4 regions of the Janthinobacterium sp. GW823-FHT06H09 genome follow, and region 3 is predicted to be linked to each of the others. Evidence: predicted binding sites of a transcription regulator. Region 3 holds the regulator's gene; each other region holds the start of a gene.

What was found. Region 3 encodes FNR, which switches genes on or off when oxygen is low (the NO sensors DNR and NnrR bind a similar motif). Its sites were predicted from a motif close to TTGATNNNNATCAA; they were not measured.
Region 1: the regulator FNR is predicted to act here: its motif matches at 3,020-3,033, upstream of AC1Q6X_RS00060 (OmpW/AlkL family protein).
Region 2: the regulator FNR is predicted to act here: its motif matches at 5,624-5,637, upstream of ubiU (ubiquinone anaerobic biosynthesis protein UbiU).
Region 4: the regulator FNR is predicted to act here: its motif matches at 5,232-5,245, upstream of AC1Q6X_RS18265 (IPT/TIG domain-containing protein).

What each region holds. Positions count from the first base shown of each region.
Region 1 is NZ_JBXAHC010000001.1:9,629-16,756, reverse strand. Features, by position in the region: gene AC1Q6X_RS00080 (SpoIIE family protein phosphatase) at 1-1,012, opposite strand, end outside; gene AC1Q6X_RS00075 (NAD(P)H-dependent oxidoreductase) at 1,193-1,783, opposite strand; gene AC1Q6X_RS00070 (MerR family transcriptional regulator) at 1,857-2,219, opposite strand; gene fur (ferric iron uptake transcriptional regulator) at 2,294-2,734, opposite strand; gene AC1Q6X_RS00060 (OmpW/AlkL family protein) at 3,099-3,716, shown strand; gene AC1Q6X_RS00055 (MetQ/NlpA family ABC transporter substrate-binding protein) at 3,795-4,622, opposite strand; gene AC1Q6X_RS00050 (methionine ABC transporter permease) at 4,648-5,322, opposite strand; gene AC1Q6X_RS00045 (methionine ABC transporter ATP-binding protein) at 5,315-6,124, opposite strand; gene AC1Q6X_RS00040 (YbaN family protein) at 6,449-6,907, opposite strand.
Region 2 is NZ_JBXAHC010000018.1:34,032-41,159, forward strand. Features, by position in the region: gene AC1Q6X_RS24350 (Pls/PosA family non-ribosomal peptide synthetase) at 1-2,216, opposite strand, end outside; gene AC1Q6X_RS24355 (anaerobic ribonucleoside-triphosphate reductase activating protein) at 2,365-3,069, opposite strand; gene nrdD (anaerobic ribonucleoside-triphosphate reductase) at 3,062-3,259, opposite strand; gene AC1Q6X_RS24365 (ribonucleoside triphosphate reductase) at 3,256-5,004, opposite strand; gene AC1Q6X_RS24370 (hypothetical protein) at 5,123-5,539, opposite strand; gene ubiU (ubiquinone anaerobic biosynthesis protein UbiU) at 5,701-6,738, shown strand; gene ubiV (ubiquinone anaerobic biosynthesis protein UbiV) at 6,866-7,128, shown strand, end outside.
Region 3 is NZ_JBXAHC010000005.1:351,372-358,499, forward strand. Features, by position in the region: gene AC1Q6X_RS10755 (response regulator) at 1-2,127, opposite strand, end outside; gene fnr (fumarate/nitrate reduction transcriptional regulator Fnr) at 2,367-3,125, shown strand; gene AC1Q6X_RS10765 (FixH family protein) at 3,252-3,776, opposite strand; gene ccoG (cytochrome c oxidase accessory protein CcoG) at 3,923-5,305, opposite strand; gene ccoP (cytochrome-c oxidase, cbb3-type subunit III) at 5,310-6,230, opposite strand; gene AC1Q6X_RS10780 (cbb3-type cytochrome oxidase subunit 3) at 6,223-6,423, opposite strand; gene ccoO (cytochrome-c oxidase, cbb3-type subunit II) at 6,425-7,039, opposite strand; gene ccoN (cytochrome-c oxidase, cbb3-type subunit I) at 7,055-7,128, opposite strand, start outside.
Region 4 is NZ_JBXAHC010000010.1:53,659-60,786, reverse strand. Features, by position in the region: gene def (peptide deformylase) at 1-66, shown strand, start outside; gene fmt (methionyl-tRNA formyltransferase) at 160-1,116, shown strand; gene AC1Q6X_RS18275 (LysR family transcriptional regulator) at 1,147-2,049, shown strand; gene AC1Q6X_RS18270 (tautomerase family protein) at 2,050-2,457, opposite strand; gene AC1Q6X_RS18265 (IPT/TIG domain-containing protein) at 2,603-5,074, opposite strand; gene metH (methionine synthase) at 5,710-7,128, shown strand, end outside.

The sequences.
Region 1 (7,128 bases), on a different contig from region 3:
GCAGGCTGCCGGCGGGAATGTCGGGTGTCTCGTTGTGCCAGCAGTAGCCGGCCGGCGTGTCAACGTAGCCCACGCCCATGCGCGCGCCATCGATGGCGCGCACGGCTTCTTCGCCCGGCGCCACCACGTAGAGCGCCAGTTTCGCCCCTGCGAAACGCAGGCTGGCGCTGGCCGTGTCGTAGCATAAAAAGGCGCAATCCATGCCGTCGTTCGAGCCGGCGTGGCCGGTGGCCGCGCCGCTGTCGGCGCCGTCCTGGCCCAGCAGGGTCTTGATGGCGCGGCTGACGGCGCCGATCAGGGCGGCCGGATCGCGCGGCCCCTGTTCGCGCAAGGCCTGGCTCAGGGCCGACGAGGCGATCAGGGTCATGAAGGCGCCCGGCACGCCGTGGCCCGTGCAGTCGGCGATGGCGGCGAACCAGCCCCCTTCGTGGCGTTCGAAAAAGTAGAAGTCGCCGCCGACGACGTCGCGCGGCTGCCATTCCAGGTGCGCGTCGGGCAGGGTGGCGCGCAATTCCGCATCGGAGGTGCGCAGCAGCGCGCGCTGGATCACGCTGGCGTAATCGATGCTGTGCATGATCTGACGGTTCTTTTCCGCCTGCATGGTGGCCACCACGTTCATCAGCTGCAGGCCGAAGCCCACGCCGGCCAGCGCGCCATCCTCGGTGATGATGAAGCCGTCGGCCAGCGCCTTCTCTCCAGCTTCCACGGCGCGGAAGGTGAGGTCTTCGATGCTCATGGCGCCATCGACGATCAGCGGTTCCTTGTCCATGAAGGCGATGCAACTCTTCTTGCCGTACACCTCGTGATAAAAGGGCTTGGACATCTGCGACATGAAGATATTGCGGCTGATTAAGCCGATCGGCTTCTGCTGCTCCGTGACGGGCAGGCTCATCATGTCACGCCGTTCCGTGAACAATTCCAGCACGGCGAAGTTGCTGGCGTCGGCCTGCACGGATTCCGTGGGAACGCACAGATCAAGCGCCACGGACGTGCGATAACGGGGAAGATGCAATCGAGAAGCGTTGAACTCCACAGCGGCTACCTTTACATGACGATCGGACCTTTGTTGTCGCGAGAGCAAGGCGACTGACAAACAGGCAATATCATCATGGTAGCCGCTGAATATGACGGCTTGATTACCGGCTTGTCAAAACCGTATGCAAGATGGCTGCATGGCAATCCGTTGCCGGGCTTACAGACGCCTGGCCAGCGCCTGTGCCTGCTCCAGCCAGCGCGCGCGCTGCGTGCCGGTGGAATCGATCATGGGGCCGAAGCAGGCCACCTTGACCGGCTTGACGCCGCAAAATTCCAGGGTCGTCTTGCGCAGCTGGTGAATGCCGGGCATGTGGTAGACCCAGCGGAAATACCAGGGCGGCGTGTCCATCGCCACCAGCAGCTGCGCCGTGCGGCCCTTCAGCAGCTGGGCGGGAAAGGCCTTGCCCGGGCGGTATTTGAAGGCAAAGCCGGGCAGGAAGATACGGTCGACAAAACCTTTCAGCAGGGCCGGCGCGCCGCCCCACCAGATCGGGTAGGCGAACACCAGGTGTTCGGCCCAGCTGATGGCTTCCTGCGCGGCCAGCAAGTCTGGCTCCAGCGGCTGCACCTGGCGGTAGCCTTCATGCAGGTTCTGGTCGAAGTCCAGCTGGCCCAGGCGCAGTTCGCGCACGGTATGGCCTGCGCTGCGGGCCGTGGCGGCGTAGGCCTCGGCCAGGGCGGCGCAGAAACTGTCGCTGGACGGGTGGCCGAGGAGAATTAAAATGCGCTTCGGTGTAATTTTGCTCATGCTGCAGGCTTTCCGTTAAAGAAGAGCTTGCATGCTAAAGCCTGCCCCTGGGGGCAGAGTCAAGCGCGCAGTGTCAGGCTGCCTGCAGTTGCTGGCGCGCCAGGCAGTCACGGATTTCCGTGTCGATGTCGGCCAGCTGCACGTCGAGCTGGCGCAGGCGGGCGATATCCTGCCGCACCTGCGCGCGCTTGGCGTCGATGTGCCGCGACAGGGCGGCCCAGTCCGTATCGTCGCCGGCCAGGACGGGCAGCAGTTCGGCCAGGCGGAAGCCCAGGACCTGCGCCTGGCGTATCAGTTTGACCTGCGCCAGGTCTTGCTGCGTGTAGACGCGATAGGCGCCGGAACGGCGCACGTCGCCCAGCAAGCCCAGCGCTTCATAGTGGCGCAAGGCCTTGGGCGAGGTGCCCGCCAGGCGGGCGATTTCTCCGATGTACATGCTTGTCCCTTGTTGAGCTGTGGCGCACGCAGTGTAGCGCAGGTGGCTTGCCAGGCGCTACCTTCCGCGCTGCCTCAGGAGGCTTTGCGCGGCGGGACTTTCTTCGCCGTGCACTCGGCGCAGGTGCCGTACAGCGACAGCGCGTGCTCGTGCAGCACGAAGCCCCGTTCGGCGGCGATCTCGTTCTGGCGCAGTTCGATGCCTTCGTCGACGAATTCATCGACCTTGCCGCAACCCGTGCAGACCAGGTGGTCGTGGTGCTGGCCTTCATTGAGTTCGAACACGGCGTGGCCCGATTCGAAGTGCCGGCGAAACAGAATGCCGGCCTCGGCAAACTGCATCAGCACGCGGTAGATGGTGGCCAGGCCCACGTCGATCTTTTCAGCCAGCAAGAGTTTGTAGACATCGTCCGCACTTAGGTGCTTGATCGTGCCTTCCTGGAACAGCTGCAGAATCCGCAAGCGGGGGATGGTCACTTTCAAGCCCGATTCACGCAGTTCCCTCAATATATCCATGTCTCCCATTCCTTTTTGTAGTCGCTGAGCGAGGTAAGCCATTATATCGCAAATGATAATCATTACCATTCTCATGTGTGCACTGGAAATAGTATGCTGCAGGGGCCGGCGGCAATCCAGTGACATCGGCGCAAGTAACCATTGCGCGGCGCGCAACTTGTCTCAGCATTGCGCGGCTGGCTGGCCGCTGAAATAGGGGACCTTGCATCCGGTCACGCTGCATTGCCGCATTTTCTTGACTTGGGCAAAGGAAAAAATCCGTCTAGTGATGCCATCTAGCACTATTTGATGTGGATCAAAGTTTTTGTTGCACTGCACTCTTAGACTTCGCAGCGTTACTTAACGACAAAAAGAGGGAACTAGAATGAAAAAGTCCGCAACTGCAGCAGCAATCGTCCTGGCCGCCATCGGCGCCTTCGCCGGCAACGCAATGGCACAGGAAAGCCCATGGCTGGTCCGTGCCCGCGCCGTGCACATCGATCCGGCCAACAAATCTGCTCCTGTTGGTGGCGTCGGCGCATCCGACCTTATTCACGTCAGCAGCAAGACGATTCCTGAAATCGATATTTCGTATTTCTTCACGCCTAACATCGCTGCCGAGCTGATCCTGACGTATCCGCAAAAGCATGACGTTACCTTGTCCGGCACGAAGATCGGTACTTTCAAGCATTTGCCGCCGACCCTGTCGCTGCAATACCACTTCATGCCTGAAAAACAGTTCAGCCCATACGTGGGTGCCGGCGTGAACTACACGAATATCTCGGACGTGAAATTGCTGAACGGCGCAGGCCGCCTGGAGCATGACAGCTGGGGTTACTCGCTGCAAGCCGGTGTCGATTACAAACTGGACAAAAACTGGTCGCTGAACTTCGACATCAAGAAAGTACAGATCCGCAGCGACGTACTGGCCGGCGGCGCCAAGATCAGCGAAGTCAAAGTCGATCCTATCCTGATCGGCGTAGGCGTGGGCTACCGCTTCTAAATAGTGATGGCGCCCGCAAGGCGCGGACAATAAAAAAGGACGGCCTTGGCCGTCCTTTTTACGTTTGGTGCACGCCGTTTATTTTTTCAGCGTCTTTTCCAGCGCCAGCTGGTAGTCCGTCTTTTCGTAACCGGCCAGGTATTTGTTCGTCGCGTCGAGGAAGGCGCGCGAGCGGTAGGCCGCTTCCAGGTCCTTGACCCATGGTTTACCCTTGTCGGCCGTGCGGATGGCGACCAGGTTGATATAGCTGTCCGAGATCTTTTCCACGCTCAGGGCCGAGGTCAGCTTCATGCCGGCGGCCAGGGCGAAGTTACCGTTCACAAAGGCGTAGTCGGCGTCTGCCAGCGAACGTGGCAGCTGCGCCGCTTCCAGCGGCACCAGTTTCAGCTTCTTCGGGTTCTCCAGCACGTCGCGTTCGGACGCGCGCAGCGGATCGACGTTCGGTTTGAGCTTGATCCAGCCCATCTTGGCCAGCATCACCAGCGCGCGCGCCTGGTTGGTAGGATCGTTCGGCATGGTGATGGTGGCGCCGTTCTTGACTTCGGCCAGGGTTTTCTGCTTGCCGCCGTACAGGCCGATCGGCATGGTCGGCACGGTGATCAGGGCGCTCAATGGCAGCTTGTTATCGGTGGCGAACTTGGTCAGGTAGACGATGTGCTGGAACACGTTGGCGTCCAGCGACCCTTCGGCCAGCGCGTAGTTCGGCTGCACGTAGTCGTTGAATTCCACGATCTTGACCTTGTAACCCTGTTTTTCCAGGATAGGCTTGATGCCCAGCTTCAGCTGGTCGGAATACGGGCCGGAGCTGGTGCCGATGACGAGTTCTTTCGGGTCCTTGGCATGGGCGGCGGTGGCGAAGGCCAGGCTGGCGGCGGCCAGGAGCAAATTACGGCGAAGGTGGTTCATGCAGGTCCTTGTTTCTGAATTTGAATTAACGTTTGTCGAGGCGCTTGGCGATGCGCGTGCCGGCGAACTGGATGGTTTGCACCAGCACGATCAGGATGGCCACGGTGGCGACCATGATGTCCGTCTCGAAGCGGTAGTAGCCGTAACGGATGGCCAGGTCGCCGATACCGCCGCCGCCCACCACGCCGGCCACGGCCGAATACGACAGGAAGCTGATCGACAGCACGGTCAGCGCCAGCACGAGGCCGGAGCGCGCTTCGACCAGCAGCACGCGGAAGATGATCTGCATTTCCGACGCGCCCATGGCGTGCGCCGCTTCGATCACGCCGCGCGGCACTTCGCGCAGGTTCTGTTCCACCAGGCGCGCCAGGTAGGGAATGGCGGCGAACGACAGCGGCACGCTGGCCGCCAGCGGGCCGATCGAGGTGCCCGCGATGATGCGCGTAAACGGCGTCAGGGCGACGAGCAAAATGATGAAGGGGAAGCTGCGCACGGTATTCACCAGCCAGCCGAGGATCGTCGACAGCGGACGGTTTTCCAGCGACTGGCCTTCCGAGACGAGGAACAGCAAAATGCCCAGCGGGCCGCCGATCAGGATGGCGGCGGTCAAGCCGATGCCCAGCATGGTCATGGTCTGGCCCAGCGCCACCCAGATTTCCGGCAGCAGCTTGACGACGTTATTGATCGATTCTTCAAACATGTGTTGCATCCTTCCATGCGGTGGCTTCAAACGCCTCGGTGCCGTAATACGCCAGCTCGCGTCCCAGCGCCGTCTTGCGCGGAGTGGCCGTGTCGCTCAAGTCGAATTGTTCGGCGATGGCGCCGTTTTCCACGACGGCCACGCGGTTGCAGATGGCGCCCAGCACCGACAGCTCATGGCTGACGATGACGATGGTCACGCCGAGGCGCGCATTGATGTCGCGCAGGGTGTCGAGCAGGGCGCGCGTCGTTTCCGCGTCCAGCGCGGACGTCGGCTCGTCGCACAGCAGCACGTCGGGGTGGCTGGCCAGGGCGCGGGCGATCGCCACGCGCTGTTTCTGCCCGCCGGACAATTGCGCCGGATAGCTGTGCAGCTTGTCGGACAGGCCGACGAGCGCCAGGCATTCCTCGACTCTGGCGGCGATCTGCTCGCCCTTGGTCGTGCCATGGATTTTCAGGGGGAAGGCGACGTTGTCGAAGACGCTGGCGTTTTGCAGCAAATTGAATTGCTGGAAAATCATGCCGATATTCTGGCGCGCGTCGCGCAGTTCGCTCTTGCCCAGGCGGGTCAGTTCGCGCCCGGCCACGGTAATGGTGCCGCTGTCGGGGCGCTCGAGCAGGTTAATCAGGCGCAGCAGGGTCGATTTGCCGGCGCCGCTCTTGCCGATCAGGCCGAAAATATCACCGGGATAGACTTCCAGCGTGACCGATTTGACCGCGTGGAATTGTTCGCCCTTGGGCAGCGCGAAGGTCTTGTTCGCGCCATCGATGCGAATCACCGGCGTACGGTGTGGTGTGGTCATGCAGTGTTTCCTTTTTTATTGGACCGTCACAGGCTTGCTTGCAGGGGCCAAATCGCCCAGCCTGTTACGTCGGTTGCGTAGTATACCTCCGATCGTGTTATTACTCCTACGACAGAATCTTGCTTTGAATATGCAAATAATGTCTATGCGACTGTTTTCAAGTGAAAAAAGCGGGAAAGCGGCGTTCTTGCCGAATTTAATCGCGCCGATGGGCGTGGCGGAGCCGCATCTTGGTGAAAAGTTCGACGCGCCCTGTGCAGGCATCGCGGTGATTTTATGTGCGGTTCGGCTCAGTTGCCGTTTTTTCGCCGCGGGCAGGGCCGTTTACTGCCTGCGATTGTCCTCTTCACGGGCAGATTCTGCTCCGCTGGCCGCAGGACCTTCGGGACGGCGCAACAGGTAGATGAGCACGGCGAGCTCCATGGCGCCCACCATGGCGATGACCCACCACGGCGGATGGCCGAGGCACATGGCGACGAAGCCGATGGCCATGCCCAGGCAAGCCATGGCCTTGCCGCGCCGCGAGACGGCGCGGTGTTCGCGCCACTGGCGCAGCGGCGGGCCGAAGCGCGGATGGTGCAGCAGCCAGTGCTCGAGGCGCGGCGAGGCGCGGCTGAAGCAGGCCAGGGCGAGGATCAGGAAAATCGTCGTCGGCATGACGGGCAGCATGGCGCCGATGATCCCCAGCAGCACCATCAGGGCGCCGGCAGCGGTCCAGGCCCAGCGGCGCAGGCGCGCGCCGTGCGCTTCGCGCAGGGAAGCCTGGGCGTGCGGCTCGCCCATCAGGCGAGGGCGCCGGCTGTCAGGCCCTGGCTGCGGGGCGGGGAAACGATGGGCTGTGCGTTCAAGGTGTGCGTATCGTGGCGGGTGGCCGTCATGTTTTTCTGCTGTATGTGCTGCGCTATTATGGAGGAATCAAGGCGAACCTGCAGGCTTGCCGGGGCCGCAATGATAACAATCCTGCAGGGTAATAACAAGAATCATTCTCATTTGCGGCCTGATCT
Region 2 (7,128 bases), on a different contig from region 3:
GGCGCCGATTCGACCAGGCGGTCGGCCAGCCACCAGCGGTAATAGGTGACGCCCCACAGCGGATAGCTGCCCGGTTTCAGGCGTCCGGCGATCAGCCACTTGCCGGCAATCGCGATGGCAAATTCGGCCAGGGTCGCGAGCAAGAACACGCCGATCGAGGCGGCGATGGCGCGCGGCACGGTGTCGCCCGTGTCGCCCGTGAAGAAGTGGTAGGTGAAGAAGGGCGCCATCCACTGTGCCATGCGCAGGGTGACGAGGCCCGGCACGGCCGCCGCCTGGGCCGCGCCGCAGATCCAGCGCTTCCAGGCCGATGGCGGCGTCCAATCCGCTTCCGGCGTGGCCAGCGCGGGCGCTTCGTTCAGCACGGCGGCGATCTTGCCGATCTGCCGGTTCTGGTAAATGTCGCGTACCGTCATGTGGGCGTAGGCCGGATCGGCGCGCAGGGCGGACGCCAGGCGGGCGGCCAGGAAGGAGTGGCCGCCGAGGTCGCTGAAGAAGTCCAGCTGGCGCAAGATGGCCTGGCCCGGGAACAGCTTGGCCAGGGCCGCGAACAGGGCCGCTTCGGCCGGCGTTTCCGGCACGTCCGAGATCCCCGCCTCGCCGGCCGGCGGGGCAGACAGGGGCATGGCTTTCAAGGCTTTTCTGTCGATTTTTCCCGAGGTCAGGCGCGGCATCAGCGGCAGCAATTCAAAGCGGCCCGGCACCATGTAGGGCGGCAGGTGCAGGTTCAGGGCCGCGCGCAGGGTTTTCGCCGCCAGGGCGTCGCCGGGCGCCTCGTCGCTGCCGACGATGTAGGCCACCAGCTGGTCGATGCCGTCATCCTTGCGCAACAGGACGGCCACCGTGCCCACGCCCGGCTGCTGCGCCAGCACGGTTTCGATCTCGCCCAGCTCCACGCGGAAGCCGCGTATCTTCACCTGGTCATCTGCGCGGCCCAGGCACAGCACCTGGCCGTCCGCATCGATGCGGGCCAGGTCGCCCGTGCGGTACAGGCGCGCGTCATCGTCGCTGCTCGCCCACGGGTTGGGCAGGAATTTTTCCACCGTCAGATCGGGCCGGCCCAGGTAGCCCTCGGCCAGGCCGGGGCCGATGATGCACAGTTCCCCCGTTTCGCCGCGCGCCAGCAATGTCAATGGGCGGTTTTCTCCGTGCTCGGCCACCTGCAGCACCAGCAAGCCGTAGTTGGGCAGCGGCGTGCCGATGGTGACGGGTTCGCCGGGGCGCAGCCGCGCCAGGCTGCACGAAACGGTCGCTTCCGTGGGACCATAGGTGTTGAACATGGCGCGGCCCGGGCGCGACCAGCGCTCGACCAGGGACTCGGGGCACATCTCGCCGCCCAGGTTGATCAGGCGCAGGCTCGGTACTTCCTCGGCGAAGAGGGCCAGCAGGGTAGGCACGGCATGGAGAACGGTGACGTGGTTGGCGACCAGCGCGCGCGGCAAGGCTTCCGGGTCGCCCGAGATCTCCTTGGGACCCAGCCACAGGGTGGCGCCCACCAGGTAGGCGATCCAGATTTCCTCGAACGACATGTCGAAGGCAACGGAAAAGCCCTGGTAGACGGTGTCGCTTTGCGTCACTTCCAGCACGGCGTTTTCGCTGCGCAGGAAGTGGCAGATGCTGCGCTGATTGATCAATATGCCCTTGGGCTTGCCCGTGGAGCCGGACGTGTAGATCACGTATGCCGGGTGTTCGGGCAAGACTGTGCCGCGCGCGGGCAGCAGTTCGCCCGGCGCGGCGGGGGCCAGCAGGCTTTCCGCCGTCCACACGGGACGCTGGACGCCAGCCTGCTCCAGGCGCGGCGCGAACTGCGCGCAGCTGATGACGCCAGCGCCATTGGCGTCGTCGAGGCACACCTGCAGGCGTTCGACGGGCGTGTCTTCATCGACGGGCAGCCAGGCGGCGCCCGCCTTGGCGATGGCCGCCTGCATCAGCAGCAGAGGGGCGCCGCGCGGCAGCCACAGGCCCACGATGTCGCCGGGCTTGACGCCGGCCGCCACCAGGCGCGACGCCGCCAGGCCCGCCTGCGCATCAAGTTCGGCATACGTGATGCGGCGCGCGCCGTCGATCAGGGCGATGTGCTGCGGGCAGCGGCGCGCCGTCGCTTCCAGCAGGTCGGCCAGCACTTCCTCGCGCAGCAGATCCGGTCGCGGCGGGCCGTACAGGATGTCGGCGTGGGTGGAAGGGATGCCTGGGCTGACTGCGGTGAAATCGTTCATGGATGACGCTTATCTGTAATGCGGTGTGAGGAATCTGACGGGCTGCGCATGGTGCGCGGCACAGTTGATACATTACAGCACGCAAGACATTTCAGCGTTGCAGAACGGGGAATTTTGCGGGACTTTCAATAATTATGTGGCTGCACGATCAACTGCCATGATTACGGAATGTAAAACGGGGAAACATGGCGCCGATTTGCGCCACAGTAGCCGCCGCCGGATAGCCGTACAGGGGGCGGCCGGACAGCGCCGCGTCCGCGCAGCCTTCGGCGCGGAACTGCTGCAGCACGTAGTTATCGACGCCTTTCGCGGCCAGGGCGGCGGCCAGGGACAGCAGCTGTGCGTCCGGCAGCAGGTCCGGGTGGGTGGTGGTGCGGCATTCGTAGGCGACGCCGCTGGCGAGGATGGCGTCCAGGCAGGCGCGCGCCGGGTCGCCGCTGCCGGCCACGCGGGTCACATGACGATAGTCGGCAAACGGCGCCTTGATGTCGAAGCCGACCCAGTCGACCAGGGGCAGCACTTCCTGCAGGCGCTGCGGATAGATGCAGGCCGTGTGCAGGCCGATGCCGAAACCCAGCGCCCTGACGTCCAGCATGGCGCGCGCCAGCGCCGGGTCCATGCATGCCTCGCCGCCGCTGAAGACGACGGCGTCGACGAGGCCCACGCGGCGCCGCAGCCAGGTCAGTACGTCCTGCCACGGCATGGCGCCTTCGGGCGTGCGCGCCTGCAAATGCGGATTGTGGCAATAGCCGCAACGCCAGGGGCAGCCCTGCACGAACACCACGGCAGCCAGCTTGCCCGGGTAGTCGGTGGCGGAAAAGGGCGTCAGGCCGCCCACTTTCAACTCAGCCATGGCAGGCCGGCTGGCCAACCCGGGCGCTCGCTTCCGTAAAATACTGGCGCTCGTGGAATTCGCCCTGCTTGCCGATGTTGAACGAGGCGACGGGGCGGTGATAGCCCATCACGCGCGTCCAGATTTCGCAGCGCTGGCGTTCGCTGTCGAGCAGGGTGATGGCGGGAGTGAAGTCGGGACGTGCATTCATGGCGTTTCCTCAAGTGATGGAGCAATGTGGGCCTGCTTGCGGGCGATCAGCTCCGCGTCGCAGGTGGGGCAGAATTCATGTTTCCCGGCCAGGTAGCCGTGGCGCGGGCAGATGGAAAACGTGGGCGTGACGGTGATGTAGGGCAGCGAGAAGCGGCTCAGGGCGCGTTTGACCAGCTCGCGGCAGGCGTTCGCGTCCGACAGCGCTTCCGTCATGTACAAATGCAGCACCGTGCCGCCCGTGTATTTGCGCTGCAGCGCGTCCTGCAATTCCAGCGCTTCGAACGGGTCGTCCGTGTGGCCGACGGGCAGCTGCGACGAGTTCGTGTAATACGGATTGTCGACGGTGCCGGCCTGCAGGATGGCGGGATAGCGCTTGCGGTCTTCGCGGGCGAAGCGGTACGTCGTGCCTTCGGCCGGCGTCGCTTCCAGGTTGTACATATGGCCCGTCTCTTCCTGGAAGGCCACCATGCGGGCGCGCACGTGGTCGAGCAGGCGGATCGCCAGCGCATGGCCCTCGGCGGACGTGATGTCCCAGGCGTCGCCGCTGAAATTGCGGATCATCTCGTTGATGCCGTTCACGCCCAGGGTGGAAAAGTGGTTGCGCAGGGTGCCCAGGTAGCGTTTCGTGTAGGGGAACAGGCCTTGCTGCATCAGTTCCTCGATGGTGCGGCGCTTGATTTCCAGGCTGGTCTTGCCCAGTTCCAGCAGGCGGTCCAGGTCCGCCATCAAGGCCGCTTCGTCGCCGCGCCACAGGTGGCCCAGGCGTGCGCAGTTGATCGTCACCACGCCCAGGGAGCCCGTCTGCTCGGCGGAACCGAACAGGCCATTGCCCCTTTTCAGCAGTTCGCGCAAGTCCAGCTGCAAGCGGCAGCACATGGAGCGGATCATGTTCGGCTTGAGTTCCGAATTGATGAAGTTCTGGAAGTAGGGCAGGCCGTAGCGGGCCGTCATTTCGAACAGGCGTTCCGCGTTTTCGCTATGCCAGTCGAAATCCTCGGTGATGTTATAGGTGGGGATGGGGAAGGTGAAGACCCTGCCCTTGGCGTCGCCCGCCATCATGATCTCGATGTAGGCGCGGTTGATCATGTCCATCTCCGCCTGCAGCTCGCCATAGCTGAAGTCCATTTCCCGGCCGGCGATGACGGGAATCTGCTCGCGCAGGTCGTCCGGGCAGACCCAGTCGAAAGTGAGGTTGGTGAACGGCGTCTGCGTGCCCCAGCGCGATGGCACGTTGAGGTTGAAGATCAGCTCCTGCATGTACTGGCGCACGTCTTCATAGCGCAGGCTGTCCTTGCGGATGTAGGGCGCCATATAGGTATCGAAGGAGCTGAACGCCTGCGCGCCGGCCCACTCGTTTTGCAGGGTGCCGAGAAAATTGACGATCTGGCCGATGGCGCTCGACATGTGCTTGGGCGGGCCCGATTCGATCTTGCCCGGCACGCCGTTCAAGCCTTCATGCAGCAGGGTGCGCAGCGACCAGCCGGCGCAATAGCCGGCCAGCATGTCGAGGTCGTGGATGTGCAGCGCCGCTTCGCGGTGCGCCGCGCCCACTTCCGGCGGATACACCTGGTCCAGCCAGTAGTTGGCGATGACCTTGCCCGATACATTGAGTATCAGGCCGCCCAGCGAGTAACCCTGGTTGGCGTTGGCGTTGACACGCCAGTCGCGCCGGTCCAGGTATTCATTGATGGATGCGGCGACATCGACCTGGCCGCGTGTGGGGGAAACTGCATTTGTCGTCATGAAACCTCCAATAAACACAACATGCGGTGTTTTTATGGAGATTAATCACTAAATATAGTGGCGTCAAAGGGCGCGTGCAGTTGCGTGACGAATCCTTGATGCAGGTGAAAAATCCACGTCAGCCGCTTTTGTTCCAGCGCGTTTCGCGCAGGATCAGCCAGCTCGCGCAAAAGAACGCGGCGCCGCAGGCGGCCACGCTGGCGACGGAGGCGGGCAGAACGTGCGTCCATATTTCCAGCGGCGTGTAGGTGCTCCAGCTGGCCACGCGCGCGTCGAAGGTGACGTAGTTCGCCAGCAGCCAGTAGACGGCCAGCAGGCCCGTGCAGATGGCGGCCTGACGCAGCAGCGGCATCTTGCGGCGCGCGAACACGGCCAGCAGGAACAGCAGCAGCACGCCCGGATACGCGCCCAGCACTTCCGGCGACAGCACGGAGAGGGTCCCTGCATCATAGCCATCGGGCGGGCCGGCCCACTGCACCTGCAGCGCGGTGAGGAACAGGGTGAGCAGGAAAATCAGCAGCGGTTTGCGGGTCATGGCGGGCAATCGGATAGGGAAAAAGTGGGGCATTTTACAGCCAGGTCAAGCAAGTTGAACGCGCGCCAGCCATGCATGCATTCCTTCACCTGTGTCAAGGACTGGGCGGTATGGGCGGGGCTATAGTCTGCACCCTGAGCCGATACAGGACTGTGAATATCATGATGCTTGAATCAACTACCGCCACCCGCGTGGCCGGACCGCTGGAACTGGTCTGCCCCGCCGGCAGCCTGCCCGCCTTGAAAGCGGCCGTCGACAATGGCGCCGACACCGTGTACCTGGGTTTTCGCGATGCCACCAATGCACGCAATTTCGCCGGCCTCAATTTCGACGAAAAGGCCATCGCCGAGGGCGTGCGCTACGCCCACCAATATGGACGCAAGGTGCTGCTGGCGCTGAATACCTATCCGCAGCCGCACAACTGGGCCGTGTGGCGCAGCGCCATCGACCGCGCCGCGCAAGCCGGCATCGACGCCATGATCGTGGCCGATCCGGGCTTGATGGCGTATGCAAGCGAGCATCACCCGCAGCTGCGCCTGCACCTGTCCGTGCAAGGCTCGGCCACCAACTACGAAGCGATCAATTTTTACCAGGAACACTTCGGCATCGCCCGCGCCGTGCTGCCGCGCGTGCTGTCGATGGCGCAGGTCGAGCAACTGATCAGCAAGACGGACGTCGAGATCGAGGTCTTCGGCTTTGGCAGCCTGTGCGTGATGGTCGAAGGGCGCTGCGCGCTGTCGTCGTATGCGACGGGCGAGGCGCCGAACACGCACGGCGTGTGCTCGCCGGCGAAATCCGTGCGCTGGCTGGAAACGCCGAACGGCCTCGAATCGCGCCTGAACGGCGTGCTGATCGACCGCTACGCACCGGGCGAAAACGCCAGCTATCCGACCCTGTGCAAGGGGCGTTTCGAAGTCAACGACGAAGAGTATTACGCCATCGAGGAGCCGGCCAGCCTGAACACGCTGGCGCTGCTGCCGCAGCTGATCGCCATGGGCGTGCGCGCCGTGAAGATCGAAGGGCGCCAGCGCAGCCCTGCGTATGTGGCGCAGGTGACGCGCGTGTGGCGCGAAGCGATCGACGCCTGCCGCGAAGGCAATACGCGCTACGCCGTCAAGCCGGGCTGGATGGCGGCCATGGACAAGCTGGCTGAAGGCCAGCAGCACACGCTTGGCGCCTATCACCGCTCCTGGAAATAGCAAAACCTGCTGCGCGTCCCGGGGCGCGGCCTGCGATGCTCACCGTGCTGGAGCACGGTTGCGCTTCTCGGCCCCGCCGCGAGCCGCTCGCTACGGTTTTGTCACTTAAAAAAATATTGGAAAAGGCATGCTAAAACTCTCTTTGGGTCCCTTGCTGTACTACTGGCCGCGCGCCACCGTCTTCGAGTTTTACCAGCAGATCGCCGGCACCGCCGTCGATATCGTGTACCTGGGCGAAACCGTCTGTTCGCGCCGGCATGAGCTGCGCCTGGCCGACTGGCTCGATATCGCCGACATGCTGGCCGCCGCCGGCAAGGAAGTGGTGCTGTCGACGCAGGCGCTGATCGAGGCGGGCGCCGAACTGGCCACCCTGCGCCGCATCACGGGCAA
Region 3 (7,128 bases):
CACCACGATGGGCTGGCGCTGGCCGCTGGCTGCCTGGCGGATAGCCTTGGCCGTGGCCAGGCCGTCCATCACGGGCATGTGCCAGTCGGCCAGCACCACGTCGTACGGCTGCTGCTGCGCCAGGCGCTCGCGGTACAGTTCGATAGCGGCAAAGCCGGAGTCCACTTCGTCGGCCAGCCAGCCCCATGCCTCGATCAGCTTGACGATCAGTTCGCGCGTGGTGCGGTTGTCGTCGGCCACCAGCAGGCGCAGCTGGCCCAGGGTGGGCGTGCGCCGCGTTTCGGCCGGCTGCGCCAGCATCTCGAACGGCACGCTGAACCAGAAGCGGCTGCCTTTGCCTTCGCTGCTGGCGACGGCGATGTCGCCGCCCATCATGTGGATCAGCTGTTTGCTGATGGCCAGGCCCAGGCCCGTGCCGCCGAAGCGCCGCGTGATGCTCTGGTCGCCTTGCGAAAACGCGGCAAACAGCTGCTGTTGCTGCAACTCCGTCATGCCGATGCCCGTGTCGCGCACTTCGAAGCGCAGCCAGGCGCGGCCCTTGTCTTTCTCGGACAGGCTGACGGCCACCACCACTTCGCCGCTCTCGGTGAACTTGATGGCGTTGCCGGCCAGGTTGACGAGAATCTGCTGCAGGCGCTGGGCGTCGCCCATGAGGCGGCGCGGCACGTCGGGCTCGACGGCAATCGCCAGTTCCAGCTCCTTTTCGCCCGCATTCATCGTCATCGTCGTGGCCAGCGTGTTCATGACCTCGTCGAGGTCGAATTCGACGGGCGACAATTCCATGCGGCGTGCCTCGATCTTCGAATAATCGAGCACGTCGTTGAGGATGCCCAGCAGCGACTGGCCGGCCACGCGCACCATGGTCAGATACTTGCGCTGTTCCGTATCGAGCTTGGTATTGCCCAGCAAATACACCATGCCCAGCACGGCATTGAGGGGCGTGCGGATTTCATGGCTCATGTTGGCCACGAAATCGCTCTTCGCGCGGTTGGCCGCCTCGGCCCGGTCGCGCTCCTGTTCCAGCTCCGCCGCGCGCGATTCGAGCTCCTGCTGCAAGCGGTCGCGCTCGCTCATCAGGCCGTTGAACGCTTCCGTCAGCTCGCCGATCTCGTCGCGCTGCTGCACGGGCACGGGAGTGAAACGGCTGCCGCTGGCGCGCAGCGCCTGCAGGGTGTCGCGCAGGCGCACCAGCGGCGAGAGCAGGCGCACGGTGACCCAGCCCAGCACGGCTGCGGCCAGCAGCGAGGCGAGGATGCTCCACAGCACCAGCCGGTACAGCACGCCGTCGAACGGTTCGAAGGCGTCGTCGAGGGGCAGCGAGGCGGCCAGCAGCCAATTTACGGATTTCAGGCGCTTGAAGCTGTTGACGGCCGTGATGCCGCGGCTGTTGGTGCTGACCATGGTGCCTTCGCCATCGTCCTTCAGCAGCCGGGTGGTCGTCAGGTTGGCGTTCGGCAGGCGCGGCTGCAGCAAACGGCTGGTGTCGGGATGCAGCACATAGCGCGGCACGGCGCCGCGCGTGAGGACGAAGTAATAGCCGCTCTTGCCGATCTTTTCTGAGCGCAACCTCCCCAGCAGGTTATCCTTGTACAGGCGCAGCACGCCGATCACCACGCCGGCCACCTGGCCATCGGCGCCCAGCACGGGCGCGACCATCTGCACGATGGGCATGCCGCTCGATTTGCCCAGCATCGGCTCGGTGATCATGGGCTGGCGCGTGCGCAGCACGGTCTGGAAATACTCGCGCTCGGCGACGTTGATCCCGGCGCGCCCCGCCACTTCCGGCATGTCGGCCACGACGGCGCCGTGCGCGTCGAGCACCAGCACGTCGTCGAACAGCACCAGCATCGAGCGGCGCGAATAGTAGTCGCGCAATTGGGCGGGCTGGGTGATCAGTTCTGGCGGCTGCTGCCGGGCCGTCAGGGTGACGATCTGCAGCAGCATGCCCAGCTTGTCGTCGAGCTCGGCGGCGGTGCGGCTGATCAGGGACGACTGCTGGCTCAACAGTACCTTGGTGAAATCGTCGCGCATGTGCTGCACCTGGATCATGGTGACCAGCGCGATCATGGCGATCGAGGTCAGGCTGGTGGCCAGCGCGACTTTTGCTTTGATGCCGAGAGGCTTCATGATTTCCTTTTCAGTACCGGGCGGCACAGGCGGCAGATAATGCTGTCAGGAATTTTCCTATCAATACCCCAGCTTGGCAAGCGCCGCCACGCAAATTGCCCTCTCCGCATGGGCTTTTGACGATGTTGCCATATAATTAAAGTCGGAACGTCGTTTATTCAGCGAAATTGCGGTGAAATTGGCACACGGCAACCCTGTATGCAGTAAACTTGTTGTTGCATTTTCTAAAAGGTACCGACATGACTGAAGCGCTACTCACTCCAACCTCGCCCACAGTGACCGTGGAAGCGTTGCGTGCGCGATGCTCGACCTGCAGCATGCATCAATTGTGCCTGCCGATGGGCCTCGACGTGGGCGACATGGACAGACTGGACCAGATCATCGGCCGCCGCCGCAAGATCGTGCGCGGCGCTTCGCTGTTCCGCATCGGCGACTCGTTCCAGAACCTGTATGCGATCCGTCTGGGCCACTTCAAGACCTACCAGATCAATCCGGGCGGCGAAGAGCAGGTGACGGGTTTTCAGATGGCTGGCGAACTGCTGGGCATGGACGCCATCAGCGCCGACCGCCACCACTGTAATGCGGTGGCGCTGGAAGACAGCGAAGTGTGTGAAATCCCGTTTTCCAGCCTGGAACAATTGCTGGGCAATATGCCGACCCTGCTGCGCCATTTCCACCGCATGATGAGCCAGGAAATCACGCGCGAGCAAAGTGTCATGCTGTTGCTGGGCAACATGCAGGCGACGCAGCGTTTTGCCGCCTTTATCGTCAACCTGGCGTCGCGCTATGAAGCGCGCGGCTATTCGGCCAGCAAATTTCAGTTGCGCATGTCGCGCGAGGAAATCGGCAACTACCTGGGCCTGACCATCGAAAGCGTCAGCCGTTTATTGTCGAAATTCAAGAAGGAAGGCTGGCTGCGCGTCTCCAACCGCGAGATCGAGATCTTGCAGCCGGCCAAGTTAAAAGCCATTACAGCCGGCACCGACGTCTGCAAGTAACAGCACCGTCAAAACCTACTGCGCGTCGTGCTTTGCGGCCTGCGATGCTCGCTGTGCTATAGCACAGCTGTGCTTCTCAGCCACAAATCACTGCCGCTCGCTACGGTTTTTTCCCGGCGCTGTACGTTATAACTCTTCATCCGCATGCAGCGCGATGCTGCGTTGCACGGGCCAGGTCCAGATGCCGGACAGGCGCCACTCGCGTTTGTCGTTTTCCACCAGCACTTGCCAGCGGCTGCGCTCGAGCATCGGCAGCGCCACGGAAAAATTGCCGGCCGCATCGGGCTGCACCAGCAGCTTGATATCCTTTTCCGGCAGGGTCGCATGCGCCAGGTGCAGCTGCAAAGGCCCCTGGTACGCCTTGCCGAAGCTGTGCACGGAGCCGCTCAGGCGCGCTGCAGCGACGTCATACGACAGGGTCGTATCCATGGCCAGGTCGCTGGCGATCGTGTCGCGCTTCAAATCCTGGTTGATCGCCTTGCCCTGCTTGTAATAGTCGCCCACCACCAGCGCATCGGGCTGCGTAAACGCGATATAGCCCATGAAGCTGCCGACGACCACGGACAGGCCGGGACCGATCATCAGCAGCCATGGCCAGCGGTGTTTGTACCACGGGGCAACGGGAGGTTGCAGTTTCAGACTGTCGGACATTGTGTTCTCCTTGGGGGTGGACCCTTTGGGTCCGACTCCAGCTTTTGCTTCCGGGTTGAAAATCAAGTGACCCTAACGCATGATTGATGATACCCCTACGGCGAAATAACGGGGTCGGACCCGGAGGGGCCGACCCCAAATCAACATCACCGCGGCACGATGAACACCGCGCTTTCGCGCACGTGCAGCGACGGGTCGTCCAGCGAGTGCAATTCGATCGCAATCTTGTTCGAGCCCTTCTCGCCGACGCCGTGCGGCACGCGCAGGCGGATCGGCCAGCCCAGCGTTTCCGTCGGCTGCAAGGTCACTTCGTCGCGCGTCAGCAAGGTCAGGCCCGGCAAGCCGGAAGCGCTGATTTTAAAGTGCTGGCTTTGCTCCGAGGTGTTCATGATCTGCAGACGATAGACGTTTTCGATCATGCCGTCTTCCACCTCGCGTCCCATCGAACCGCGGTCGCGGATCACGTCCATTTTCAGGGGCGTGCGCAGGGCCAGCGACGTACACACGGCGATGATGATCAGGGCCAGGATGGACGTGTAGATCAGCACGCGCGGGCGCATGGCGCGCTGGCGGATCTGCTTCGAATTGAAGTTGTTTTCCATCGCATGGTCGGTGCTGTAGCGTATCAGGCCACGCGGCCGCTCGACCTTGTCCATCACGGTATTGCAGGCATCGACGCAGGCGGCGCAGCCGATGCATTCATACTGCAGGCCGTTGCGGATATCGATACCGGTCGGACACACCTGCACGCACAGGGTGCAATCGATGCAGTCGCCCAGCTTGTCGTTGTTGCCGGCCTTCTTGCTCATGGCGCCGCGTGGTTCGCCGCGCTTGGCATCGTAGGTGATGATCAGGGTGTCCTGGTCGAACATGGCGCTCTGGAAGCGCGCGTAGGGGCACATGTATTTGCACACCTGCTCGCGCAGCCAGCCCGCGTTGCCGTAGGTTGCCAGGCTGTAGAACAAGACCCAGAACCATTCCCAGGGACCGAAATTGAGGGTGGTCACCTCGCGCGCCAGTTCCTTGATCGGCGTGAAGTAGCCGACAAAGGTAAAGCCCGTCCACAGGGCGATGGCGCCCCATACCAGGTGCTTGGCCGTCTTCTTGAACGCCTTGCGCACGGAGGGGCCCTGCTTGTCGAGGGCCATGCGCGCGCTGCGCGTGCCCTCGATGCGGCGTTCGACCCACAGGAAGATTTCCGTGTATACCGTTTGCGGGCAAGAAAACCCGCACCACACCCGCCCGGCAATGGCCGTGACGAGGAATAACAAATACGCACAGATGATCAGCAGGGCCGCCAGATAGATGAAATCCTGGGGCCACAGCACGACGCCGAAAATGTAGAACTTGCGCGTGGTCAAATCGAACAGCAGGGCTTGCCTGCCATTCCAGGTCAACCACGGCAAGCCGTAGAACGCGAGCTGGGTAAGCCATACGCATACCCATCGCCAGGTAGCGTAGCGTCCTTTGGCCTCGCGAGGGTAGATTTGCTCGCGGGCCGCATACATCTTGATGACTTGAGGTTCCATTACATCATTTCACGGGCGTCTGGGGATTCGACAGGCTCCAGACATACGCCGACAGCACGTGTACCTTGGATTCGCCGAGGAAGTCGCTGAAGGCCGGCATGGTGTTGTTGCGACCCTTGCGCACGGTTTCCATGATGGTATCGGCGCTGCCGCCGTACAGCCAGATCTTGTCCGTCAGGTTAGGCGCGCCGAGCATCTGGTTGCCCTTCGCATCGGCACCGTGACAGGCCATGCAGGCGCCGAACTTGGCCTTGCCCAGCACGGACTTGACGGGGTCCGACGTGGAACCGGACAGACTCAGCACGTAATGGGCCACGTTCTCGACATCTTTTTCGGAACCGAGCGCGGCGCCCATCGGCGGCATCTGCCCATTGCGGCCGTGCATGATGGTGGTCTTGATGATGTCGGGATCACCGCCATACAGCCAGTCCTTGTCCGTCAGGTTGGGGAAGCCCTTGTTGCCGCGGGCATCCGAACCGTGGCACTGCGCGCAGTAGGTCAGGAACAGACGCTGGCCGATCGCTTGCGCCTGCGGATCGGCGGCCACCGTCTTCAAGTCCTGGCTCAGGTACTTGTTGAACAGGGGGCCGTAGTCGGCTTCCGCCTTCTTCAGCTCTTCCTCGTACTGGCCCGTCGATTTCCAGCCCAGGCTGCCGGCGTAGGTGCCCAGGCCCGGGTACAGGAACAGGTAGGCCAGCGCGAAGACGATGGTGATGTAGAACAGCCACATCCACCAGCGCGGCATCGGCGTATTGAGTTCCTTCAAGTCCTCGTCCCACACGTGGCCCGTGGTGCCGTCGGCGGGGGCGCCGGCGGCCACTTTCACTTTCGACTGCGAGTACAGCAGCACGCCGCAGCCGATGATGCCCAGCAGGGACAGCACGACGATGTAGATATTCCAGAAGCCATTGGTAAAGTCAGCCATGGTTGCGCTCCCCTTGTGCCGGCGCGGCATCGGCCGGATAGTCGAGCGCCTCGTCGGCGAACGGCAGGCGTGCCGCCGCGTCGAAGTCGCCATTGCTGCGGCTGAACGTCCACCACAGGATGCCCACGAATGTCATAAAGGAAACCACCGTCATGACGCTGCTGGCGCTGTCAAACAGGTTTTCGATTGCCATGCTAATTCCTTGTTTTGATTAATGTACCGAGGCCTTGCAGATAGGCGACCAGGGCGTCTTCTTCCGTCTTGTCCTGCAGCTGCGCGGGGCCGGCGGCGATCTCTTCGTCGCTGTACGGCTGGCCCAGGCGTTTCAGGGCGCGCATCTTCGGCATGATGTCGTCAGGCACCAGCTTGGTCTTCGCCAGCCAGGGGTAGGCCGGCATGTTCGACTCGGGCACCACGTCGCGCGGGTTGTTCAAGTGCGTGCGGTGCCATTCGTCGCTGTAGCGGGCGCCCACGCGGGCCAGGTCCGGCCCCGTGCGCTTGGAACCCCACTGGAACGGACGGTCGTAGACGAACTCGCCGGCGACCGAATAGTGGCCATAGCGTTCCGTTTCCGCGCGCAGCGGACGCACCATCTGCGAATGGCAGTTGTAGCAGCCTTCGCGCACGTAGATGTCGCGGCCCGCCAGGCGCAGCGGCGAATACGGCTTCAGGCCGGCGACGGGCTCCGTCGTGCTCTTCTGGAAGAACAGGGGGACGATCTCGACGGCGCCGCCGATGCTGATCACCACCGTGACCAGGGCGATCAGCAGCCAGGGGTTTTTCTCAATCCATGCATGTGAAAATTTCATTTGCTTTCGCTCCTATCAGGCGTGCGCCGCGTTCAGTTCCGGAATGCGGGCGACGGGGAGTTTGCTGCCGCGCAGAGTCATCCAGGTGT
Region 4 (7,128 bases), on a different contig from region 3:
ATGATCAAGGAAATCCGCGGTCTCGAGCGCGAAGCGAGCTTGCGCGCACAGAACCGTCGTTTCTAAGCCGCTGCTGATAGACTAAGCAACAATAGTCGTAACACCACGCCAGCCTGGCGCCTCCGGCCCGGGCCTGCGCACCTCACGTCAAGGAACGCTATGAAAGTGATCTTCGCAGGCACGCCTGAATTCGCCGCCACGGCCCTGAAAGACTTGCACGAAGCGGGATTCGAGATTCCGCTGGTGCTGACCCAGCCCGACCGTCCTGCCGGACGCGGCATGCAGCTGCACGCCTCGGCCGTCAAGCAGTACGCGCAGCAGCACGGCATCGAGGTGCTGCAGCCGCTGTCCTTGCGCATGGACAGCAAGGACCCGCAGCGCGCCGCCGAGGCAAAAGCGGCCCACGAGCGCCTGCTGGCCACCGATTACGATGTGATGGTGGTGGCGGCCTACGGCTTGATCTTGCCGCGCAGCACGCTCGACATCAAACCCTGCATCAATATCCACGGTTCATTGCTGCCGCGCTGGCGCGGCGCCGCGCCGATCCACCGCGCCATCGAGGCCGGCGACGATGAAACGGGCGTGACCATCATGCAGATGGAAGAAGGCCTCGATACGGGCCCCATGCTGGCCATCGAGCGCACGCCCATCGAGGCGGGCGACTCCACCGCCACCCTGCACGACAAATTGGCCACCCTCGGCGGCAAGATGATCGTCGAGACCCTGCGCAAGATGCAGCAGCAGCCGCTGGAAGCGGTGCCGCAGCCGGAAGCGGGCGTCACCTATGCGGCAAAGATCGCCAAGGAAGAAGCGGCGCTCGATTTCAGCTTGCCGGCGCTGGAACTGGGCCTGAAAATCCGCGCCTTCAATCCGTTTCCCGGCGCCTGCGGCCAGGTCGATGGCGTCACCATCAAGATCTGGGCCGCCGAGGTACTCGACGCGGACAGCAAGGAAGCGCCGGGCCAGGTGCTGGCGGCCGACGCCCAGCATGGCATCGTCGTGGCCTGCGGCAATGGCTCGCTGCGCCTGACGGAACTGCAAAAACCGGGCGGCAAGCGCCTGCCCGCAGCCGAGTTCATCAAGGGCTTCCCCCTCGAAGGCAAGCGTTTCGTTTAATTAAGCCATCGATACCGGCGGCAAGCGCCCATGGACCAGCTGACCGCCCTGCGCGCCTTGCGCCGCGTCGTGGAACTGGGCAGTTTCACGGCCGCCGGCGCCGCGCTCGGCATTTCCCACTCCATCGTGTCGCGCCAGATCCGCCAGCTGGAAAGCCAGCTGGGCGCCCAATTGCTCAACCGCACCACGCGCCGCTTCGCCCTGACGGCCGCCGGCCAGGAATACTATCTGGCCAGCCGCGACATCCTCGACGCCCTCGATGCGGCCGATCGCGCCGTCGCCATGCACCAGGCACAGCCGTCCGGCAGCCTGCGCATCAATGCGCCGATGGCCTTCGGCACCCTGGAACTGGCCGCCTGGCTGCCCGACTTTACGCACCACTACCCGCACCTCCACATCGATCTCGTCTGCAATGACCGCATCGTTGACCTGATCGACGATGGCTTCGACGTGGCGCTGCGCCTGGCGCGCGGCTTGCCCGACTCCACCCTGGTGGCGCGCCAGCTGGGCAGCAGCCGCACCTTGGCCGTCGCCTCGCCCGCCTACCTGGCCCGCCATGGCCATCCGGCCACGCCGCAAGATCTGGCGCAGCACAATTGCCTGATGTACAGCTCCGGCGAGAAGCCGGCCGAGTGGTCGTTCACGGATGCGGGCGGCGCCGCGCACAAGGTAGCCGTGCGCGGCAGCCTGCAAGCCAATACCAGCGTGGCCCTGCGCGAGGCTGCCGTGGGCGGCATGGGCATTGCCGGCGCGGCTGGCTTCATCGTGCGCGACGCGCTGCGCAGCGGCCAGCTCGTGGAAGTCTTGCCCGGCTACACCTTGCGCCCACGCACCTTGTACGCGCTGTATCCGCACAGCCGCCAGCTGTCGCCGAAGGTCAGGGTCTTCGTCGATTTTGCCGTGCAACACTATCAAAATCACCGCTGGGATTGATCAGGCCGGCTGCAGCGCCTTGCGCACGGCGCGGAACTGCTGCGTCAAGCCGCCGTAGCCCCAGGCCGCCTGGCGCGCGTCGTGCACGTGGATGTAGCTGACGTCATGCAAGGCGCCGAGATGCTCATGCATGGCAGCGAACACGGCGGCGATATACGCGGCCTTTTCCGCCGCCGTATTCGTTTCATCGCTGATCAGGATATTGAGGAAAAAGCTGGCCTTGCCCTGCACCTGCAGGGATGGCCCGCCCACAAACCAGTGCGCCGCGTCAAGATGGCTGATCGCCACCGACGTCAGTTCGGGCGCCTTGTGCAGCAACTGCGCCGTCAAGGCGCTCAAGGTGGCGGCGATGGCGGCCGACTGGCGCGCATCGGGCGTGGTGGACAAACGCAGGTTCAGAATGGGCATGGGATGCTCCGCAAGTGGATGAAGTCCCATTCTAGGCAGGCGGGAGGTAAAACGGCAGCCCTCGCCAGGTACAGGATCTGTGCATATTCCACACACAAAAAAAGGGCTTGCCGCGGCAAGCCCTCGTTGCATCGAGCCCGCTGGCTTAGCGGCGCTGCACCCTCATCAGGCGTGCGCCCACGGACGACGACAGGCTGACCTCGAAACGGCCGCCGGCCGGCAAGGCGCTGACGTCGACGCTGGCTTTGCCGCCCGTCAAGTCACTGGCGACCACCGTCTTGCGGCCATCGGCGGCCACGTGCAGCACGGCGGCGTAGGGTTCCGCATCGGCATTCCAGACCAGCGCCAGCTTGCCCCCACTTTGTGTCGCATCGAACGTGGCATCGTTGGCGGCGGCCCTGCTGCGGCGCGCAGAGCGCTCCAGCTTGGCTAGAGCCTTGCCATTTTGCAGCACTTGCACGTCGCTGATGTCGCCCGGGTTGGCGAAGCTGACGCGGAAATGGCTCATGGCGTTGCCGCCATGATCAGCCACGGAAACGCCATCAAAAGGCAAGTCGATAGTCTGTCCCGACGCCGTCAGCACGCGCAGGGTATATGCATAGCCGCTGCCGCCGGCAGCGGGGCCGATGCGCGCAGACGAGGCAACGGCGGGACGCAGCCCCACACCGGCCGGCGTGATGCGGCCGGAAATGGTCAGATAGCCGTTCTCGGCCACGGACATGCTGGCGGCCAGCACATTGCTGCCCGTCACCTGCGTGCTGCGCCTTTCCAGGAATTGCTGTACCCGCACATAGCTGTAGTCGGAGAACCAGGCACCGCTGCAATAGCTCATCACGTCCTTCATCGGCGTAGCGCCATACACGGCCTTGCTCAACTGGCCAATGCTGCCCGCATAGTCGCTGTTGTACAGCGGTTGCGGGCCCAGTTCGCCATTCGGATACGGGTAGTCGGTGGCCGCACTGGCTGGACCGCCGCAGGCGACGTGCTGCAGCGAGTGGTTATGGCCCAGCTCATGCACAAGCGTGGTCAGCCATTCAGGCCAGTTATTACCAAAGGGATCGACGGAGGCAATGCTGTTGAACCTGGCATCGAGGCCGATGGCCGCCGTGAAGGCATTGCTGCTGCCCGTCGGGTTGATGTAGGCCAGGCCGGCGGTGCGCGTGGAAGACATTCTCGGCACGAAACCATAATAATAGGCGCCGCTATCTTCCAGTGCACGCTTGTTGTCCAGCTTGTCCAAGGCATCGCTCCACCAGCTGTCGGCCGTGCTGCTGCCTGGCATGCTCAGCGCCGTGCGCGTGGTGATGCTGATATTTTCCGCCGCATACGGATACACGCGCGTCAGTGCAGCACGGATCACCTCGGCGTCAGGCAATTGCGCCACACCATCATCGGTGCTCAGCGGTACCAGCACCAGGTGAATTTTCGCTGCGCTGCCCACCACGGGCGCCGCTTCCTGGCTCACTTGCACGCCGTCATTGCCCACTGCCGTCACGCGCACGCGCACGCCGGGCAAGATCCAGCCAGCAGGCAGGACGGCGCTGAAATTGCCGTTGAAACTGTAATCGCTTTTCACCGTCGGCAAGACCGATGGGCCGCTCATGGTAATGCTGCCCAGGTTGCCGCCATTGGCGGCGGTCGCATTCAAGATCACGGCCGGGCTGGTCTGGCCTGTTTGCGTGGCCAGCACGGAGACGCGCACGGCGGCCGGCTTGCCGCGCGTCAGGCGCAAGGCGGCATCGCTGGAATTCAAGTTCAGTACCTGCGCGAAATCAATGCTGCCCAAGGTAAAGGCCGACACCGTGCCCGCATTCACGGCGATGCGCGAAGCGGCCGACAGCATCACGTTGCCCGTTGCCGACGCTGGCGCAGACAGCAGCAGCTGGCTGCTACTGGCGCTGACGATGACGGCTGGCGTACTGCCCACCGTTGCCGAGCTGACCTGGTCCAGATTGCTGCCCTGCAGCGTCACCGACAAGGTCGCGCCGTTGACGGCCGACGTGATCGACGTCACTGCCACGCTCGCCAGGACCGTGTACGTGTCGCTGCTGATCACATCGTTGTACGGACCGCGCACCGTCAGCGCGCCTGTCGCTGCGCCCGCAGGCACCACTACCGTCACGCTGCCGGCTGTCTGGCTTTGCGGCGTTGCCGCCGCGCCACTGCCGAACTGCACCGCCGTCACGGCGCCCATGCCGCCGCCCGCGATCGTCACGCTGGAACCGACGCCGCCCGTCGCTGGCGCGATGCTGCTCACGCTCAGCGGCAAGTACACATTGACGTTATAACTGGTGGTCGCCGTGCCGCTGGCGCTGACGAGGCTCAAGGCGCCCGTCATAGGGGTGCCCGGCATGGCCAGGGTCACGCTGGTGTCGCTGCTGGCACTGGCGGCAACGTTCACGCCGCCTACCTGGAAAGCCGTCACGCGGCTCAGATTCGTGCCCGTCACCACCAGCCTGCCGCCCACGGCGACATTCGCCGCCGAGACGGCCGTTACGGCAGGAACCACGGCAGGATTGCCCGACGTGGTCGCCACCGCCGTGTCACCACCGCCGCCACCGCCACAAGCGGACAGGCCCAGCACAAGAAACAATGCAACAAGCAGATGGTTTTTCATGGATGGCAACCATGTTGGTGCAGCGCGATGCCGGGGAGGACACGAGAGAAATGTGACATATTGGTGACTTTTGGTGAGAATGTGATTTCGAAGAACCCATATTATCGGTTAATTCGATTCCCAAAGACAACTATTAATGCTTTTGATTCAATTGGTTTTGATAATAATAAAGTATTCGTCTGGAAATATTTATCTAAGAATTATTCGCCCCCACCTACATGGCCTTGAATCAAAATTATTTTCCTTTGCAGCTATTGCCATACAATCCATTAAAACAGGCTGCTATGGCGCCAAGAATGTGGGAATTTTTCCACAGCCTGGAGGACATATCTTCCTGGCAATTTTGGCGGAAGAATTAATACTTTGAGTAAGATTTTCAGGAATGTCATTTCAGAATCAGGCGCGGCGCAAGCCGATCTGTTGCAAGCAAGCCTGCCGCGAGGCGAACGGCCGCTTTTGCTTAAAACCAAAGCAGCCTGATGCCGTATAATTTTAGACCCGGTGATTCAGGCGATTGCCACCTTCTGCCTGCCCTACCCGGCGGGCACACTCCGTCAGCTGATCCTGCTGGCCCGCAACCGCCTCGTACTGTCTTGTCGCCGCGCCGCCGCCCGTTTGCCTATTGAAAGCATGAAATGAACGATACCGTGATCCCCGCCATGTCCCCGACCGAAGCCACCTTGCGCGCCATCCTGGCGCAGCGGATCATGATCCTCGACGGCGCCATGGGCACGATCATCCAGCAGTACAAGCTCGACGAAGAAGCGTACCGTGGCGGTCCCGCAGGCCGCTTCATCGATTTCGCCGCGCCGGCCGACAGCGGCGCGCGCGAACTGTTCGTCAAAGGCAACAATGAGCTGCTGACTCTGACGCAGCCGCACATCATCCAGGAAATCCACGAGCGCTACCTGGCGGCGGGCGCCGACCTGATCGAAACGAATACCTTCGGCGCCACGACGATCGCGCAAGACGATTACCACATGGCCCACCTGGCCTATGAAATGAACGTCCAGGCGGCCAAGCTGGCGCGTGCCGCCTGCGATAAATATTCCACCCCGGACAAGCCGCGCTTCGTCGCGGGCGCCCTGGGACCGACGCCAAAGACGGCATCGATCTCGCCCGACGTCAACGACCCGGCCGCGCGCAACGTCAGTTTCGACCAGCTGGTGGCCGCCTACCTGCAGCAGACGCAGGGCCTGGTCGAGGGCGGCGCAGACGTGCTGCTGGTGGAAACCATTTTCGATACCTTGAACTGCAAGGCGGCCCTGTTCGCCATCGACCTGTTCTATGAACAAAACCCTACCGTCGTGCGCCTGCCCTTGATGATTTCCGGCACCGTCACGGACGCCTCGGGCCGCATCCTGTCGGGCCAGACCGTGCCCGCCTTCTGGAATTCCGTGCGCCACGCGAAACCGCTGACCATCGGCCTGAACTGCGCGCTGGGCGCCGCCCTGATGCGCCCGTACGCGGAAGAACTGGCCAAGATCGCCGACACTTTTGTTTGCATCTACCCGAACGCGGGCTTGCCCAATCCCATGAGCGACACGGGCTTCGACGAGTTGCCAGCCGACACATCCGCCCTGCTGCGCGAGTTTGCCGACGCGGGCTTTTTAAACATGGCGGGCGGCTGCTGCGGCACCACGCCCGAGCACATCGCCGCCATCGGCGAGTTGCTGTCGAAAAACACGCCGCGCACCGTGCCGGCCCCGTCGCACGACTTGCGCCTGGCGGGCCTGGAACCGTTCGTCGTCAACGACGAGTCGCTGTTCGTCAACGTGGGCGAGCGCACCAACGTCACGGGTTCCAAGGCGTTCGCGCGCATGATTCTCAACGAGCAATACGACGAAGCCTTGTCCGTGGCGCGCCAGCAAGTGGAAAACGGCGCGCAAGTGATCGACATCAATATGGATGAGGCGATGCTCGATTCGCTGGCCGCCATGACGCGTTTCTTGAACCTGATCGCCTCGGAACCCGATATTTCGCGCGTGCCCATCATGGTCGACTCGTCGAAATGGTCGGTCATCGAAGCGGGCCTCAAATGCGTGCAGGGCAAG